Regions from separate parts of the Clostridioides sp. ZZV15-6598 genome, predicted to be linked through region 1. Evidence: riboswitches for the same ligand, from Rfam matches in the RefSeq annotation. Region 1 holds a riboswitch; each other region holds the start of a gene.
What was found. Region 1 has a riboswitch for cyclic di-GMP ahead of KGF50_RS02455 (prepilin-type N-terminal cleavage/methylation domain-containing protein). Riboswitches for the same ligand answer to the same signal wherever they lie in the genome.
Positions count from the first base shown of each region.

Region 2: another riboswitch for cyclic di-GMP. It lies ahead of KGF50_RS01425 (M60 family metallopeptidase); the one in region 1 lies ahead of KGF50_RS02455 (prepilin-type N-terminal cleavage/methylation domain-containing protein).
Region 3: another riboswitch for cyclic di-GMP. It lies ahead of flgB (flagellar basal body rod protein FlgB); the one in region 1 lies ahead of KGF50_RS02455 (prepilin-type N-terminal cleavage/methylation domain-containing protein).

Region 1 is NZ_JAGWCS010000007.1:33,756-40,334, forward strand. It holds gene glmU (bifunctional UDP-N-acetylglucosamine diphosphorylase/glucosamine-1-phosphate N-acetyltransferase GlmU) at 1-1,222, shown strand, start outside; gene KGF50_RS02450 (ribose-phosphate pyrophosphokinase) at 1,317-2,267, shown strand; cyclic di-GMP riboswitch class II at 3,110-3,195, shown strand; gene KGF50_RS02455 (prepilin-type N-terminal cleavage/methylation domain-containing protein) at 3,358-3,870, shown strand; gene KGF50_RS02460 (GspE/PulE family protein) at 4,021-5,697, shown strand; gene KGF50_RS02465 (type II secretion system F family protein) at 5,709-6,579, shown strand, end outside.
Region 2 is NZ_JAGWCS010000004.1:63,409-69,987, forward strand. It holds gene KGF50_RS01425 (M60 family metallopeptidase) at 1-2,294, opposite strand, end outside; cyclic di-GMP riboswitch class I at 2,417-2,502, opposite strand; gene KGF50_RS01430 (cell wall-binding protein Cwp9) at 2,725-4,128, opposite strand; gene KGF50_RS01435 (cell wall-binding repeat-containing protein) at 4,640-6,535, opposite strand.
Region 3 is NZ_JAGWCS010000116.1:4,064-10,642, forward strand. It holds gene KGF50_RS16905 (glycoside hydrolase family 99-like domain-containing protein) at 1-683, shown strand, start outside; gene KGF50_RS16910 (glycosyltransferase family protein) at 676-1,344, shown strand; cyclic di-GMP riboswitch class I at 1,593-1,681, shown strand; gene flgB (flagellar basal body rod protein FlgB) at 2,090-2,407, shown strand; gene flgC (flagellar basal body rod protein FlgC) at 2,415-2,819, shown strand; gene fliE (flagellar hook-basal body complex protein FliE) at 2,829-3,146, shown strand; gene fliF (flagellar basal-body MS-ring/collar protein FliF) at 3,171-4,721, shown strand; gene fliG (flagellar motor switch protein FliG) at 4,734-5,804, shown strand; gene KGF50_RS16940 (FliH/SctL family protein) at 5,788-6,528, shown strand; gene fliI (flagellar protein export ATPase FliI) at 6,532-6,579, shown strand, end outside.

The DNA of each region.
Region 1 (6,579 bases):
GCATGAAGCGGATGTAGTAAAAGAAAAACTTGCAGAAGAAACTATGATAGCTATGCAAACAGAGCAGCTTGGAACAGGACATGCTGTAAAAATGGCTAAAGAATATATAAATGACGAAGATACAATAGTTGTACTTTGTGGAGACACTCCACTTATAAAGGAAGAAACATTAAAGAAATTATTTGATTTCCATATAGAAAATAAATATCATGCCACAGTTCTTACAACAAAAGTTGGAAATCCAACAGGTTATGGTAGAATAATAAGGGATAAGAGGGGAGACCTTCTTAAAATAGTTGAGCAAAAAGATGCAAATTCAGAAGAAAAAATGATAAGTGAGATAAATTCTGGGATATACTGTTTTAATGGAAAGAGTCTTAGAGAAGCATTAGATTTGTTAAATAATAACAATGCACAAGGTGAATATTATTTAACTGATACTGCTAAAATAATGAGAGATAAGGGCTTAAAAGTTGGAGCATTTGCAGGTTCAACTATTGAAGAACTTATGGGTGTTAACTCAAGAGTGGAATTATCAAAGGCAGAAGAAATTATGAGAAGAAGAATAAATGAATCTCATATGGTAAATGGAGTGACTATAATAGATACTAACTCTACCTATATAGAATCTGATGTTGAGATAGGTAATGATACTATAATATATCCAGGTGTTATGTTACAAGGGAAGACAAGGATAGGTTCAGATTGCATAATTGGAATGAACTCATCTATAACAAACTCAGAAATAGGAAATGGAACAGAGATAAAAAATTCAACTATACTTGATAGTAAAGTTGGAGATAATACTACTGTTGGACCATATGCATATCTAAGACCAAAAACTAACTTAGGAAACAATGTAAAAATAGGTGATTTTGTAGAGGTAAAAAATGCTGTTATAGAAGATGGTTCAAAAGCATCTCATCTTTCTTATATAGGAGATGCACATGTTGGTAAAAATGTAAATATTGGATGTGGAGTAGTATTTGTAAACTACGATGGTAAAAATAAATTTAAGTCAATAGTAAAAGACGATGCGTTTATAGGTTCAAATTCTAATTTAGTTGCACCAGTAGTTGTAGAAGAAAAAGGATATATAGCTACAGGTTCAACAATAACACATGATGTCCCAGATGGAGCTTTAGCGATAGCAAGACAAAGACAAGTTGTTAAAGAAGGATGGGTAGAAAAAAAGAATCAAAAAGATAACCAAGGTAAGTAATTATTTAGTTTATTATTTTGGCTAATAAAATTAGCTTGAAATTATTATAAATTATATTCATTAGGATTTTAAAATTTTCAGGAGGGTTACATAAATGAATACTAGCGGAAGCGAGATTAAAATTATTGCAGGTAATTCATCGAAAGAGTTAGCACAAAAAATAGCTGACTATATAGGTGTATCAGTGCTAGACTGTGAAGTAGGTACATTTAGTGATGGTGAAATATGTGTAAACATGAATGAGACAGTAAGAGGTTGTGATGTGTTTGTAGTACAATCTACTAATAGTCCAGTAAATGATAACTTAATGGAGTTATTAATCTTAATTGATGCATTAAAGAGAGCATCAGCAGGAAGAATAACAGCAGTTATTCCTTACTATGGATATGCAAGACAAGACAGAAAAGCTAAGGCAAGAGATCCAATCACTGCTAAATTAGTTGCAAACTTAATAACTGCTGCTGGAGCAGACAGAGTATTAACAATGGATTTACATGCAGCTCAAATACAAGGATACTTTGATATACCACTAGACCACTTACTAGGTGGAACAATATTAGCAAATTACTTCAATGAAAAGAAAATAGAAGATTTAGTAGTAGTATCTCCAGACTTAGGAAGTGTTACTAGATCAAGAAAATTTGCTAATACTTTAAATGGAGAAGTTCCAATAGCTATAATAGATAAGAGAAGACCAAAAGCTAATGTATGTGAAGTTATGAACTTAATAGGTGATGTTAAAGGTAAAAATGTTATACTATTAGATGATATGATAGATACAGCAGGAACAATAGTTAATGCTGCAAATGCACTTAAAGAGTTTGGAGCAAAAGATGTTTATGCTTGTTGTACTCATGGTGTATTATCAGGACCAGCTATTGAAAGAATTTCTAATTCAGAAATAAGCGAGTTAATAGTTCTTGATACTATACAACTTCCTGAAGAAAAAAGAATAGATAAGATACAGATAAAAACAGTAGCTCCTTTATTTGGAGATGCTATAAGAATGATATTCTCTAATGAATCAGTAAGTAAGTTATTTTAATTAATTAGATTTATAAGAGTTGCTTAAATAAGTTTTTTAAGCAACTCTTTTTTAATATCTAATTTATGTATTATTATAATTTATTGGAGTTGTATGCGTATATGTAAAAGTAAATGTTTCTCGTAAAACATGTAGATAAGTAATTAAAAAGTAAATTTGATAAAAAAAATAAAATTATGAATATTATGAATATAAAAAATATTTGGAAAAAGTATTGAAAAAATTTGAATTATGTAGTATTATGTAAATATAAATTAAAGAAAGAGGTGTTTCCAATGGGAAGGATTGAAGATGAACCCCTAATAATTAATTGATTCAGTCACAATCTAAAGTAAATATAAAAATCTATTGAAAGTTTATTTATAAGAATTGAAAATAGTATCTATTCTATATCTTTAGTGTTTGTGAGAGGGTTCTGGATTATATAAAGTTACTGTAAAAAAAGTAATTTTGCACGATAAGCATACCTATAAATGAAGAGTTTCATTTATATAGTGATTGTGACTGAATCATAACTGCAAGAATATAGAATGTTTATATATAGATGTTTTTAATAAAATACTATATTGTAATAGCTTTTAGCTTTCAAATAAATATTAGCAAAGGATGGAAATGACAATGATAAAACTAAATGAAAATTTATAAATATCTCCTTACGATATATGATAATTGTAGGGAGATGTTTCTTTTTTGTATATTATAATTATTTCTAGAAATTATGTTTGAATATGTTAAAATTTGGTATATATAAATAACATAAACTGTGTTGCTAAAATATGGTAACTATTATATAATATAAGTGGATATATATCTCTATTATGAGTTATATATCATTCTAAATTTAATAAAATAGAAACGTTGATGTATGTTCTGTAATGTGGGCACCTTGGAACATATTGAGTTAGTGGTGCAACCGGCTATGAAATTGTATTTATTTAAAGATACTTTTATTTTCATAGCTTTTTTTGTTCAAAGAAATAGTTATATGTCATAAATAAATCTGGTTAGTACGTGTAAATAATTTTACTTAGATTTTTAACCAGATATATTATAAGTAAGTATTAATTAAAAAAATTGAGGGGGAATAAAAATGAAGTTAAGAAAGAATAAAAAAGGTTTCACTTTAGTGGAATTATTGGTAGTAATTGCAATTATAGGGATATTAGCAGTAGTAGCAGTTCCAGCTTTATTTAGTAATATAAACAAGGCTAAGGTAGCAAGCGTTGAGTCTGATTATAGTTCAGTTAAGAGTGCAGCATTGTCTTATTATTCAGATACAAATAAGATGCCCGCTACAACATCTGTTGGTAATTTAGACAAATTAAAGGAATATATGGATACTCTTCCTGATAAAGCAGATATAGGTGGGGTATATCAATTACTTTTGGTTGATAATAAGTTAGTATTAAAGATAGGTAAAACGAGTGATGGAGCTACATTAACAAAAGCACAATCAAATAAGTTATTGAGTGATTTAGGTTCAAATAAAATATATACAGATGATAAACTAGAAAAACCTTTAGAAAAAGATTCAGAAATAAAAAATGGTGTTCTATATATAGTACTTATAGATAATGCTGAGATGGACTCAGAGACTAAGTAAGGTTCTATATTCATTAAGTAAGATATTATAAATTCAATGAAAGATATAATAAAAAAGACAGGAAGAAAATCTTCCTGTCTTTTTATACTATTTTATTTAATACCCAATCATAAATGATGGTATAATTAAAATAGTAAAGGAGTGAAATCTGTGGCTAAAAAAGTTAGAATAGGAGACAAACTGGTTGAAAAAGGATACATAACAGAAGACCAGCTTAAATGGGCATTATCAGAGCAAAAAAACAGTGGAAAAAGACTAGGAGAATTTCTAGTACAAGAAGGACTTATAGATAGTAACTTATTAATAAGTGTATTAAAAGAACTTTTAGATATAGAAAGTGTATTTTTAGAAGGAACAGAAATAGATACATTAGCTACAAAGATGGTTCCAGAAAATATATGTAAAAGATATACTGTATTTCCATTCAAAATTGATGGAAATAAAATATGTTTAGCCATGTCAGACCCACAAGACAGAGAAGCAGTTCAAGATGTAAGACGTATGTCAGGTAAAGATGTCGAAATATTTATATCGAGTGCAGATGACATAAATAAATCAATAGGTCATGCTTATGCACATTCAGAAATAAATAAAGCAATGACTGAATACAACAAAAACAAGACTGGTGGAATTAGAGAAACAGTAATCCTTGAAGAGGATGTAAATGCTGCTCCAATAGTAAGACTAGTAAATAATATACTAGAAAATGCTGTTAGAATGGAAGCCAGTGATATACATATAGAACAAAGTGAAAATTACATGCGTGTTAGATTTAGAATAGATGGAATGTTAAGAGAATATATGAGGATGAACTCTGCTCCATACAAGGCAGTAATAAGTCGTATAAAAATAATGTCAGATATAAATATATCTGAAAAGAGGATTCCACAAGATGGTAGAATATATTTAAAAGTAGATAATAAACCTATAGATTTTAGGGTTTCTACAATGCCAACCAATAGGGATGAAAAGATAGCCATGAGGGTACTTGATAAGAGTAATTTTATGGTAAGTAAAGAAGTACTAGGAATAGATGAACATGGATCTAAGATATATGATGAGTTAATAAATACCCCTTATGGGCTTATATTAGTTGTTGGACCTACTGGAAGTGGAAAGACAACTACATTATATTCAATGTTAAATCAATTGAATACAGAAAATAGAAATTTATTAACAATAGAAGACCCTATAGAGTATGAACTACCTGGTGTAAATCAATCTCAAATAAATGAAAAGGCAGGGCTGACTTTTGCCAGTGGCCTTAGAGCTTTTATGCGTCAAGACCCAGATATAATAATGGTTGGAGAGATAAGGGACACAGAAACTGCTGAAATAGCAATTAGAGCTTCTCTTACAGGACATTTAGTTTTAAGTACATTACATGCAAATACAGCAGTTGGAGCCATTTCACGTCTTTTAGATATGGATGTGGAAAGTTTTTTGATAACTTCATCTCTTTTAGGAGTAATATCTCAAAGACTGACACGAAAAATATGTGAGCATTGTAGAGTTTCATATGAAGCAGATACTGGAGAAAAAAAGGCTCTTGGTATTGATGTAAACGAATCAGTGACTATTTATAAAGGTCAGGGATGTGAAAGATGTAATAATACTGGATATAAGGGACGTCTAGGTATATTTGAAATGCTTGAAATTACACCAGAAATAAAAGAACTAATAGATTCATCTGCAAATCAAAGAGAAATTTTAAAGCTAGCTAAAAAACAAGGTATGGTTAGTCTAAAAGAGGATATAGTTAAAAAGGTTTTAGGTGGAAAGACAACAGTAGAAGAAATGATTAGAATAATTTTGATGACTGATTAAAGGATGATATTATGAAAAGTTTTAAGTACACAATAATAAAAGAGGATGGGAAAAAGCAAACTGATGTGATTGAAGCTAATGATTTTAATGAAGCTAAAAGTCTTCTTAGAAAAAGAAATCTTAGAGTTCTTGAAATCAAAGAAAGCAAGAGTAAAAACATAAGAATATCTTCTAGAAAAAGAAAAAAAGACTTAGGTGCTGACCAGATAAGCCACTTTTGCAGACAGTTTGCTATTATAGTATCTTCTGGTATAAATAGCATCTCTGGATTAGAAACATTAGCAAGGAGGTCAACTAATGTTACATTAAGAGAAGAAATAAATCGTATAGTAGCAGAGATAAAAGTAGGTTCTACTATTGCTGACTCAATGCTTGCACCAAAGTCTAAGTTTCCAAAGTTACTTGGTGCTATGGTAGCTACAGGTGAAGCTACAGGTAAGCTAGACGAAGTGTTAAAAAGCATGGCGTCATTTTATTCAAGTGAGCATAGAGTTAAGCAAAAACTTAGAAATGCAGCTACATACCCATTAATAGTTTTGATTTCTTCATTTATAATGATTTTTATATTTACAGCATTTATGGTACCTAAGATGATTAATTCAATTACAACAGTAGGTGCTACTCTTCCACTTATAACAAGGATTGTTATGGGATTTGGTACGTTTATGAAGACATTTTGGCCAATAGTACTTTTAGCTATTATATTGTCTATTTACCAATTTAAGAAGTATCTAAAAACACCAGTTGGTAGAGCTCAAAAGGATAGAGTTATAAATAAAATTCCTGTCTTGGGAAAAGGGATAAACTGCATGGTGGCTACACGATTTTCAAGGGCATTGTATCTATTTGTATCAACAGGATATCCATTAGTTCAAGGGCTCG
Region 2 (6,579 bases), on a different contig from region 1:
TTAAATTTATTAAATGGATTTTTGTCACTATATTCACTTTTATCATATCCAGCTGGATAAGTAACATCTACTATATGATTTGTTGGTATCCCAGAACCTGCATCTAACTTAGGAGTATTAATTAGTCTGTAGTTAGGTGTTGTTGGAGCATCCACACTTTCAGTTGTTCCTATATATGTTTTAGACATTCCACTAGTGCCTAAATGATTAGTGGCTGTCATTCTAACTTCATATGTTGTATTATCCTTAAGCCCCTCTATTTTTAAACTTGTTCCACGAATAAGTTTGTCATTATATTTTATCCAAGAGCCATTAGAATTTTTTTCTCTGAAATATAAATCAAAGTCTTTAGCCTGTTTATGATTTTTCCAGCTTACATCAAGAGCCTTAAATCTACCTTTAACACTTATACCTTCTGGCGGTTCTGGTTTTGTATCTGGTACAACTTGAAATTCTATTATACTATCTGGACTAAATTGTATAGGCTTATAATTTGAGTCTACATTTTCTGGAACTCCATCCAAATTTTCTGCTGTTGCATCTTTATATCCACTACTCCAATCTCCATTTAAAGATTGTATGCTAACTCTGTATAATCCATATGCTTGTATATCTCTAACATCTATAGTATTTTTACTAGTTTGTAATTTTTTAGTTGATAATACCTTTCCGCTACTGTCAATCGTATCTAATATAAGTTCGTATGCAGATACATTTACTTCATTATTCCAATAAAAAGATACTTTTTCATTTCCAACCGCAGTACTAGTCGATATTTTATTGATTTTAGGTATATTCATTTCTGGTTTTGGTATTTCTTTATATACATTATTTAAAAATTCAACTTTAGATATTTCTGCAAGGTTTCTATCATTTGCTGTTGTAGCTGTTATTTTTATTGTTATCTTTTTTACTGCTACTTGTTTACCAAGATTTATTACTATATCACTATTTTGGACTTCTGCATATGTCTCTACTGCTGACCTACCATATGTAGATGTTGTAGAACTATCATCTTTGCTGATATTATCTTCTTGCTTTGATGTATCTTTGTCAGAATCAGACTTATCTGTTGATGAATTTTCTTTATCATTATTTTCTTTATCATTTGTATTTGAAGTTGAATCTTCTTTATCATTTTTTCCTTCTTGATTATTGTCTAAGTTACTATCAGATTGGTCTATATTTTCATCTTCATTATTTGTCTCTTCTTGTTCGTTATTTACTTTCTCTTGCTCTTGTTCCTCTTTTAAAGTTTCTACATATTCTTTATTTTCATAAGGAACCTGCTGAACATTACCATCTTTATCTGTAACTTCAACTATTCCTTTTGCTGGAGCATTGCCTTCAGGTGCTTTTATATTTATGACTTCCATATCAAGTGCTTCTGATAAAGCTATATCCATTACTGCTGGTTTTTCTTCTGATATCTCATCACCTGCATTTGCTGGAGATATTTTAACTCCACTATTCTCTCCAATAAATAAATCCTCTACCGTACCTTGAATATTTGTATCACTGTTTTTTTCTAATGTTACTTTACTTGTATCTACTATAGGATTGGTAGATACTATACTCTCTAGGCTTTTTTCATCTTCACTTTGACCTAAATTTTTCTGAACATAGTCCAAGTCGGCAATATCTACCTTTCCATCTCTATTTAAATCATATTCACTTTTATTTGAATTTATATTTTTCAATACATCATCATAATCATTCTTATCCACTTTTCCATCATTATTCACATCGCCCATCAAGAATAATTCATAGTTTAAAGGTTTATTTTTATCATCTACACTTGCTCTATTACTTAATAAAACTCTTTGTGAATAACTTGATATATCAATATCTTTAATTTCCTTACTCTTGAATCCTCCTCCAGAGACTTCTACATTGTATTTTCCAACAGGTAAATTATTAAATACAATATTATAATATGATATATTCTCATCTTTATTTTTTATTTCACTTCTACGTGCAGATAGTTTTTTTATAGTATATTCTATATTATCTGCCCCAATATTTAATGTTCCTGAATCTTTTTCTCCAAGCTTTATTATTCCACTATTATTACTATCATCTTTTAATTCCAATTGTGTATTAGTTATACTTTCTGATTCATTATTTTTTATTGGAAGTGAAAAATTTAAATCTACTTCAAGATTCCCCTTTAACTTCTCTGTAACTGATTTTTCAACTGCCCTTAATTTGCCCTCCAAGATAGGTTCTGCAAAAACATTTAGTGGTGCACTACACATTGACACTGCTAGTACACAAGATATTGCCTTTTTCATGAAACAACAATCCTCCCTCAATAAATTTCTAATTTCTCATGAATTTAAATACTATAGTTTCAGACAATAAAAAAAGACACTCAAAGAGAATCTTAATTATAAAATAAAAAGACTTCACTCTTTTTAGCAACTGGCTGATATGGCTTTAAAAGCTTTAACCCCTATAGTTTTGCGTCATTAGGTTTCCCTAATTTTGCCATTTAATTTTCACTACTTTCTTACCCATTTTATACCATTTTTAAACTTTTTGATACAATTTTTTTACACTAAATTATAAAAAAATAACATTTATATTATTATATTAATATAAATGTTATTTTCTATTATAATTTCATTATTTATATATTACTTTCTCACAGCTATCATTTTATGTATACTTTCATATTGTCTATATTTATATTCTCTAGGATACCTAAATTATAACAAATACTTATTTTTTATATCTTCCATAAAACTCATGTGTTGCATATATGTTCTTATCTCCTGTTATGGCTATTCCAAATCCCATTATTTCATATCCTTTATGTAGCATATTGGTACCTTCTTCAGGATTTGTCTTCCACTCATTAAAAATAAAATTACCTATATCATCTGCATCTCTATTTGTATAAACAGGTTTATCTGGAATTTTATATTTAATTATATTTTCACCTTGAACTGCAACATATCCAGGTTTAATCTCACTCCAATCTAAGTACTTTAGAAAAGTAGAGTATGAGTTTTTCCCATTTATTGTGTGAGATAAAGTATTCTTATTTGCCATTAAATTAGACCAATCATTTGCTAATCCCTCTAATCTACTTGCTACAGATAACTCTTTTACTCCGTTTTCTTTTCTATATTGTCTTATATGAGCATATACTTTTCCCTTTATTCTGTCCTTAAATGTTCTATCATTTGGATTATAATATAGTCCTTGTTGATTTGGAGAAGCTTGATTTATACACTGTTTGATTACATTCTGATTTATCCCTCCAAGTACTGTAAGTTTATCTGCTCCACTTAAAATACTCTTATTGCTACCATTTTCTACTAAGACTACAGGAGCATTTTTTGCTATTGTAGAAGCGACTAATGCATCTGTTAATTGTAGACCTTTGCTTAAGTAAAACTCTTTACTGTTTTTATAAAACTCTTGTATAACTCTCTTATTGGTGTCAAACCTATCTGTTCCACCTAACCTAACAGAATTTGTACTTTTTACCAACTCATCACTTATTATTTCGCTAGAACCAAGTGCATAGCTCTTTAATCCTGTAGTGTCAAATCCTACACTATTTCCATCTGTAAGTATTATAGGCACTCCATCTCTTGCAGCTACTGGCGATGCACTTATTGCATCTGCCTCTCCTGTAATTCCATTAGCTATAATTACTTTATCAATAGGTTTGATTTCTTTGATTTTCTCAGCTATTTTCACACTTGTATCAAATCTATTCTCACCAAATATTCTTTGTACAGCTTTCTTTTTAGAAAGTAATTGATTTTCAATATTTTTACTTATTGTCGATTCTGAACCTATTATATATACAGTGTTTGCTTTGTTTAGTCTTTCCATAGTAGTACTTGGAATTTGATTTTGTTTTGTCATTAAAATAGGCGCATTTAAGGCTCCAGCTAAACCACTTGCACTAAGACCATCTGCCAAGCTATTATCTGAATTAATTAGTATTGCTGTATTATAGCTTTGTTTATCTGCTATTTTTGCTGCTGTCTCATACCTGTCATTACCTTTTATTTGTTCAACTGATGTCAACGCATTTACTATAGGAGTATTTACCATTACTAAAGATAGTGTAAGTCCTATAGCTAATATCTTTCTACTATTCTTCATATTATTATTTACCCCCAATATATTTTTCATATTTTTTTATCAATACTTTTGTCCATTCTCAATAAAAAGTTACAGTTTTGTTACCATATTTTATATATAATACCATAGTTATCCATATAACTCAAACACTATGATTAAAGTTTTTATTCTCCATAAATTCAAAACATTATAACTTATTTTATTTTATTAAGCAATAAATTCAAAATAATATATGTTAATAGGATGTTTAATCATTATAAACAATATCATTTATAATAATTTTTTTATAATATTAATTTTACAGTATTATAATCAAAAAATAAGAAAATAAGATACCTCAAATTAATTCTAAATGAGATACCTTATTTTTATTCTTTTTATTTCATTATTTGTATATATTTTATATTGTAGACATCATATCTTATCTAAGCATCTTGTATAAATGTGCATTATAGACATTATATCTTATCTAAACATCTTGTATAAATGTATATTATCTAAACAAACTTATAACATCAAATTTTATATATTATTAGTTCTTAGTAAATAAGTTTATTTTTTCTGCTATTTTTTCTATAGCATTTTTAGCTATTCCTTCACCTATTTGAACTAACTTAGTAGCATTTTTAAGTCTTAATTCAACTACTTCTTCTTGTGACTTAGAAAGTTCTTCTGTAGTTAATACTATTGGTGCTTTTGAACTAGCTGCAAGTGGTGCTGCTGTAAGTGCATCAACTAATTGTCCATTTCCACCTACATAACCATCTTTTGCAACATATGCTTTAGTTGCTCCTGCATAGTACTTGTTGATTACTTTAGCATTAGTATCTTTTCTGTTTTCTCCAGCTAATCTTTCAACTTTGTTGTTTAAATCTATTTCAACTAATTTATCTTCAACCTCTTTTGATACAGAATTCTCTCCACCAACGATTTCTAATTCTTTTCCTTTTAATAGCTTTTCAGCATCTGAGTCTAATTTGCTATCTGTAACTATTATTGGAGCTCCAAACTGAGCAGCTCTAGCAGATATACTCATCGCATCTGCTTCTCCATTTCCACCTACTACAAATGCAGTTTTGAATGTATCTTTTAATTGTTTTGCTATTTCTAAAGAAGTTTCAAATCTGTCATCTCCAGAAACTCTCTCAACCTTACTTACACCTAATTTAGAAAGTTTTGCTTCAGTCTCTTTTGATATTTTAGATTCCCCACCTACTATATATATTTTCTTAGAAGATAAGTTACTTCCAAGTACTCTTAATATCTCAGCTTCTATTTCTGATGGTAATGAATCTTTTTTAGATAATAATATTGGTGCATTTTTTTGAGATGCAAGCGGTGCTGATGCTAATCCATCAACTATAGCATCTTCTCCAACTAAAATTATTGAATCTGCTTCTCCATCTTTGAATCTTTCCTTACTAACTTCTACTGCTGTTGTAAATCTCGAATCTCCTGATAAAACTTCTACTTTTAATTCTTTTCCATCTTTTACATCAGTTAATACTTTGTGTAAATCTCTAACTAATTTATGGTTTTTACTTGATACATTTATTGTTTCTGGCTTTTCATTTGTCTTACTTAAAACCATATCAAAGCTTGATTTTTCTGGTTTATCTTTATCATCACTATCTTCTTGCTCTTGAGTAAGTATTGCTTCATTCTCAAATGTTAAAGTATATCCATTTTTAACTTTATTAACTATTTCTCTACCTAATGTAGTTAATCTAACTCCATCAAATAAATCTTCTGCTGATATGTCTTGTAAATCTGCATTTTTAACTGTTATTGTATGTAATTCTTTTGATTCTATATCGCTATAACTCTTTTCATAGCCTTCAAAAGTACCTTCTTCTGATGTTACTGGTTTTGCAAAGTCTAAATGTTGGTCTCCTACATTTACTGTGATTGTATTTTTTGAATCTTTTGCTCTTTTTACTTCAACTGTGCTAGTAGATTTTATAGTTGCTGATAATTTACTATCAGAATCTTCTGCTAAAGTTGCATTGAAAGCATTAATTGCATCTACTATTTCTTGAGCTGTTTTGTAGTTTTCAATTTTATAGTCAACTACTTTTCCACCTATAGTTTGATGACCTTTATCTTGTATTGTAACTTTTAAACTTTGTCCTTCTACTAATGAGTTTATCTTGTTTTGTAATTGAGTTGCATTAGTTAAGTTTACATTATCTACTTTTATATCGTAAACTCTATCATTTACATTTGCTCCTGCTTTTGTCTCTTCAAACTTAATCTCTAATGCTTTTCTAACCTCTTCTATTAGTTTAGTAGAATCCTTTGCACTTACTGTGTAATTTTTATCAACATTTTCTGACACAGTGTTATCTGCGAATATTGGTGCTGCTGCACTCATAACTGTAGCTCCTGCCATTACTATTGCCATACTTCTCTTTTTGTTACTTAACATATTTATGTCCTCCGAATATTGTTTTTTAATTTTTTATATTCGTA
Region 3 (6,579 bases), on a different contig from region 1:
AAAATGCTATTTATGATATGAAAAGATACTTAGAGGATGATCGATATATTGAAATAAATAATAAAAAAGTTATAATGATATACAGGCCGTTAAATATTCCTGACCCTATTGAAGTAATTGGTTTTTGGAGGGAATACTGTAAATTAAATAACATTGGGGATATTTACGTAATTGCTACAAAAGAACCTTGGGGTAAAGATAGCTCCTATTATCATCAGTGTGGGTTTGATGCGGTTAACGAATTTAGCCCACATGGAAATATAAGTACTGATTTATCTAAATATAGCATTATAAACAAAGAAATTGATTTTATAAAAGATAATTATGAAGGTAGAGTTTTTGATTATAGAGAATATGTTGAAAAGAGAAACTATATAGACTATGAATGTAATAAAATCTATAAATGTGTTACACCAAGTTGGGATAACACCCCAAGGAAAGCTGAAAAGTCGTGGATATTTGAAGGTTCATCTCCAAAATATTACTACATGTGGCTTAAAGATATTATGACTATGAATAAAAAAAATAGAAACTTAGATGAAGATATAGTTTTTATAAATGCATGGAATGAATGGGGAGAAGGAGCTATACTAGAACCATGTTCTAAATATGGATATGCATATCTTAATTTAACACAAAAAGCTATCAAGGATGTTAGGAGAGAATTCTTTAAATATGAATAATAAGAAAATTTGTTTTATAACAGCAGTTAATAATACATTATCATATATAGAGTGTCTTTTCTATATAAGTAGACTAAAGAGACCTGAAGGGCTTGAAGTAGAAATAATATCTATAAGAGATGCATCATCTATTGCAAGTGCATATAATAATGCTCAGAGTAAATCTGATGCTACCTATAAAGTATATCTACATCAAGATGTTTTTATAATTAATGAAAATTTTATATATGATATTATAAGTATATTTGAAAGTAATAAATCAGTTGGAATGATTGGAGTTTGTGGTACAAAAAAATTATTTTGTGAAAATTATTGGCAAGTTGGAAAAGTATACGAGTCAAGTGTTACAGGAAAAATGTCATTATTAAGCTATGATGAAGTAGAGCAAGAATATGAAGAAGTGCTTGGTATTGATGGTCTAATAATGATAACTCAATATGATTTGAGATGGCGAGAAGATGTATTTGATGGATGGGATTTTTATGACTTATCTCAAAGTATAGAATTTATAAAAAATAAATATAAAGTTGTAATACCAAACCAAAAAAAACCGTGGTGTGTGCATGATTCTGGGTTATTATGTATCTCTGATGAATACTATAAATATAGAAAAATGTTTATTGATATTTATTCTGAGTTTATTGATACTGATAAAGTATAATAGTTTTTTAATATAAAAGCTATTTAAACTAAGATATGTGGGTTAATTATTCCATTCCCGATAAAATATTTAAACTAATAGATTAAATTTTATTGAGAATGGAATAACTGTTTTTGTTCAAATTTTATAAGATTACATTCAAAAATAAACACTATATCATACATTGAAAATTAAATTATAAAATAAAATAGAAGAATATACACAAAAATATATTTAAAAAATTTGTTATTTATTGTATACTTAAGTTAAAACTAAATTGGCAAAACTAGAGAAATTTAGTGACGCAAAGCTATAGGGGCTAAGGTTTGTATATAAACTATGTCAGCCAGTTGCCAAAAAGAGTCCTAAGTATACTATACTGTATACGTAGGATTAGTCGAATTGACTGCCTTTTTGGCGGTCATTTTGTTATGAAAAAATTACTTTATTACAGTAAAAAATATATATAATAACAAATTTTACCAATTTATAATTTAAAATAGAGATAAAGCATATAAAAAAGTTACTATTTTACAAAAAAAGGCAACTTTGCAAAGAAATAATTAAATACATATTAAAATTTTTTTTTATTTTCACTAGAGTTTACTGAGGAAAACTTTGTTTTCTTACTAAAATGATACATTATTATATTAATGTAATAGAAATGCAATTAATTTGGATAAATAAAGAAGTCATTTTTTGTAATATAGCAACTCCGTTTTTAATTAATAAATAGAGTAGATGAATATTTTAAGGAGGAGTGAATATGAATACATATGACATTATAAAAATGGGATTAGATGCAACTAATCTAAGAAGTCAGACAATAGCAAATAATATAGCAAATATAAATACTGAAGGCTATAAGAAACATTATGTAACTTTCGAAGAAACATTAAATGATGCCATGCCTAAAATAGAAGAAAAAACAGATAATTCTAAAGGATTAAGAGTGGATGGTAATAATGTAGACATAGAAGAAGAAAAAGTAAATCAAGCAATGACAACATTACAGTATAATGCTTTGATAGGTTTTGCAAATGGTAAAATAGCAATGACTAAATCAATAATAAGTGGGAGGTAAATAAAAGATGAGTGTGTTCAGTGGAATGGAAATCTCTGCTAGTGGTTTAACAGCAGAAAGTTTGAAAATGGATATCATATCATCAAATGTAGCAAATATAAATGCTACAAGAGGTCCAAATGGAGAAGCATATAGACGAAAAGTAGTTTCATTTGAAGAAAATTATGATAATAAATTAGGTATGTTAGGAGTAAAAGTCACATCTGTTGAAGATGACAAATCACCTCTTAAAGAAGTATATGACCCATCTCACCCAGATGCAAAGCCAAATGGATATGTAGAATATCCTAACGTAAATATATTAGTTGAGATGACAGACTTAATAACTGCTTCACGAGCATATGAGTCTAATATAGATACATTAAATGCTCAGAAGTCTATGATATCAAAAGCACTGGAAATAGGAAAGTAGGGATAATTTATGCCGATTACACAGATTAACAACATAGTGCAAGGTACACAGTTAGATAACTTAATTGGAGGAACTAAACCATTAAATACTAACAATAAAGAAGAAAAAAAGAATTTTGAAGATGTAATAAAGGATACTATAGACAAGGTTAATTTTCAACAAGTGACAGCAGATGATATGAAAGAAAAATTTATAAAAGGCGAAGATGTTTCTATGCATGAAGTTATGTTAAGAGGTCAAGAAGCACAACTATCTATGCAATATTTAATAGAAGTTAGAAATAAGATTCATGATGCATATCAAGAAATGAATAAAGTACAAATTTAGCCTTTTGAACAGGAGTAATAATCAATGATAGCCAGTTTTAAAAATAAGATTAAGGAGCAAGTTGCTAAATCTAGGACAAAAATAGGTTCTCTAAAAAAGGGGACTAAGATAGCATTAGGTATAGGGATTGTTGCTATATGTTTAGCGCTAGTATTTACAGCAATATCTGCAAGCAAAAATAAGTATGCAGTCTTATTTTCAGAACTAGATGTTCAAGATGCTGCAGATATATCAGCAGAATTAGAGTCTAGAAAAATAGATACTAGGGTAAAAGGAAGTACAATTTATGTTCCTAGAACAGAAGTTGATAAGTTGAGGTTAGAGTTAGCTCCAAGTTTAACAAGTGGTTCTAAAGGCTTTGCACTTATGGATGATAGTTCATCAATAGGTCTTACCGATGAAGAATTTCAAATTAAGAAGCAACGAATGATGCAAGGAGAAATAGAAAAAACAATCAAGAGTTTTCCTCAGGTGGAAGATAGTAGAGTACATATAACATTTGGTGAGTCTTCTGTATTTGAGAAGGAGGCTGTTCCAGGAAGCGCAGCTGTTTATTTGATGCTGAAGCCAGGAACTACTTTAGAGAAAAATCAAATAAAATCTGTTATGGCACTTGTATCAGGAAGTGTTACAAATATACCAGAGAAAAATGTTCAAATTATTGATAACAAGATGAACTTATTATCTGAAGGTATCTTAGACGATGAAGAAGTTGATGAAAACAATCAACCAATAAATGGTGCTATTAGTATTGATAAAAATAAGGCATCTGAGCAGGCATTAAATAAACAGTTAGAAAAGTCTATTCTAGACATGTTAGAACCAATATTTGGTACAGGGAAAGTAAAAGCTACAGTAAATGCTGATTTAAGTTTTGATACAGCTGAAAAAACTGAAATAAAAATTGACCCTGATAAAGTTGCTATAAAGGAAACAAGGTCAAAAAATTCATCTAAATCTGCGACAAATAATGTTCAAGGTGTAGATGCTAATATGAATAACCAAGGAAATAAAAATGGTACTAATACAGAAGATAGTTTGGATGAGAGTTTTGAATATGAAACAGGTAAGATTGAAACTCATACTATAGTTGCACCTGGAGAACTTAAAAGATTGACAGCTTCTGTTGCTATAGATGGAAAAATAGCTAAAGGTGTTCAAGCTGATGTGGAAGATATTGTTAATAATGCTATAGGTATGGATGGAGCGAGAGGAGATACTCTTAGTGTTGTTTCAATGGTATTTGACCCTAAAGGTAAGGCAGAAGCTAAGCAAGAAATGGAAGATATTAAAAAAGAAGGATTCAAAAACAATATAATAAAAGCAGTTGTTGGAGTAGTAGCAGTTGTTGCAGTAGGTGTTATTGGATACTTAATATATAAAAAGAGAAGTGAACAAGAAGATATGGATTATGAAGATGAAGTTTATAGTACTAATTCTAATTCTATTGATAAGAAAGACAATCCTCTATTAGGGGATGACCCAGAATTGACATTAGAGGAAGCTGTTAAAATGTATGCAGAAGAAAAACCAGACCAAGTCACAGAGATAATAAAAACTTGGTTAAATGAGTAAGGGGGATAGAAAGTGTCCGCGGAAATTACAAATGTTAATGCGTTTGATTTAAGTGATATAAGTGAAAGTGATAAGAAAGAGAAGGTAGAAGGTGAAGGTTTAAAAAAAGCCGCTGTACTGTTAATGACATTAGGTCCAACTGTGGCTAGTGATATAATAAAAAGTCTACCAGATAAACAAGTTCAAAAAATAGGTTTGGAAATTGCAAATATTTCTTCAATAGCTTCAAAAGAAAGAAGAGAAATATTAAAGGAGTTTGTAGAAATAAATAAAGCGAAAGACTATGTTATAGAAGGCGGTCTTGAATATGCAAAAGAATTGTTAAGTAATGCCTTGGGAAATGCCAAAGCAAGTAAATTACTTGAAGGTATCTCAATAGATACAAGTACAAAACCTTTTAAACATATTATAAAACTAGATGTAAAGAAGATATTAGAAATACTTAGAGATGAAAGTGCACAGACTATAGCTATTTTACTTGCACATATGGATCCTGAAAATGGTGCAGAAGTTTTAGCTTATTTAGATTTTGATTTACAAAATGAGGTAGCTATGAGAATAAGTTCAATGGGTTCAATATCTCCAGACGTTATAAGTGTAATTGAAAGCTCATTAGAGGATAAATTACATTCAATAAGTGGTGAAGATTTTAAAGACTATGGCGGAATAGCTACATTGGTTCAAATATTACTTAATTCTGATAGAAAAACAGAAAAGAATATTTTGAATACAATTGAAGAAAAAGACCCAGCTTTAGCAGCTCAAATTAAATCTAATATATTTGTATTTGAAGATATTGTCAAGTTAGATGATATAAGCATACAGAAAGTATTGAAAGAAGTAACTATGAAGGACTTAGTATATGCTTTGAAAGGTGTGGATGATGAAATATCAGATGCTATATATAGAAATCAATCTTCTAGAGCAGCAGAAGCACTTAAAGAAGAAATGGAAATGGTTGGTGTCATAAAGGTTACTCAGGTTGAAGGTGCTCAACAAAAAATAGTAAGTATTGTAAGAAAACTTGAAAGAGAAGGTGCCATAACTATTGTAAGGAATTTTGGTGATGACTTTGTTGAATAATAAAATTATTAAAAGTGAAAAAGCATCATATAAAGGAGTTTTGGACTTATCTATAATAGATAAAGCTAGATTGGGAGAATCAAATATAAATGAAGATAATGATTGTAGATTTAGAGATGAAGTAATAAAAGAAGCTATAGAATCTGCTGAGATAAAAAAAAATGAGATATTGGAAGAAGCAAAAATAAACGCACAAAATATAGAAAAGCAAGCATATGAAAAAGGATATAGTCAAGGTCAGAAAAATGGATATGAGGATGGATATAAAGAGTCGTATAATGAGTATACCCAAAAAGCTAAAGATGAAGCAGATTCTATAAGAAATCAGGCAAATTTAATCTTATTACAAGCTAATGAGAAAATGACTGAGTACATAAAAGAAAAAAATAAAGAGATTATAAGACTTGCTATTAATATGGCTAGTTCTGTTCTAAAAAAGCACTTTGAAGATGAAGAATCTATGAGTGATTTATTAAAACAAATTATTCAAGATTATGAAGGAAGTAGTTCATTCATAGTAAGATGTAATTCTTTCTATAAAGATAATATAGAGAAAGAGTTTGAATTATTTAAAGAAGAAACATCATTAAAATCAAGTGTATTTGTTATTGCAGATGATAGTATAGATAAAGGAAATGCTATTATACAAAAGGAAAATGGAAGAATAATAGTTGGTATTGATTGTGCTATGGAAAAACTAAAAGAAGAATTGCTTGGTGAATAAAATATGTATAAAACTGATATATCTATAGATTTTGACAAAATAAACAAGAAA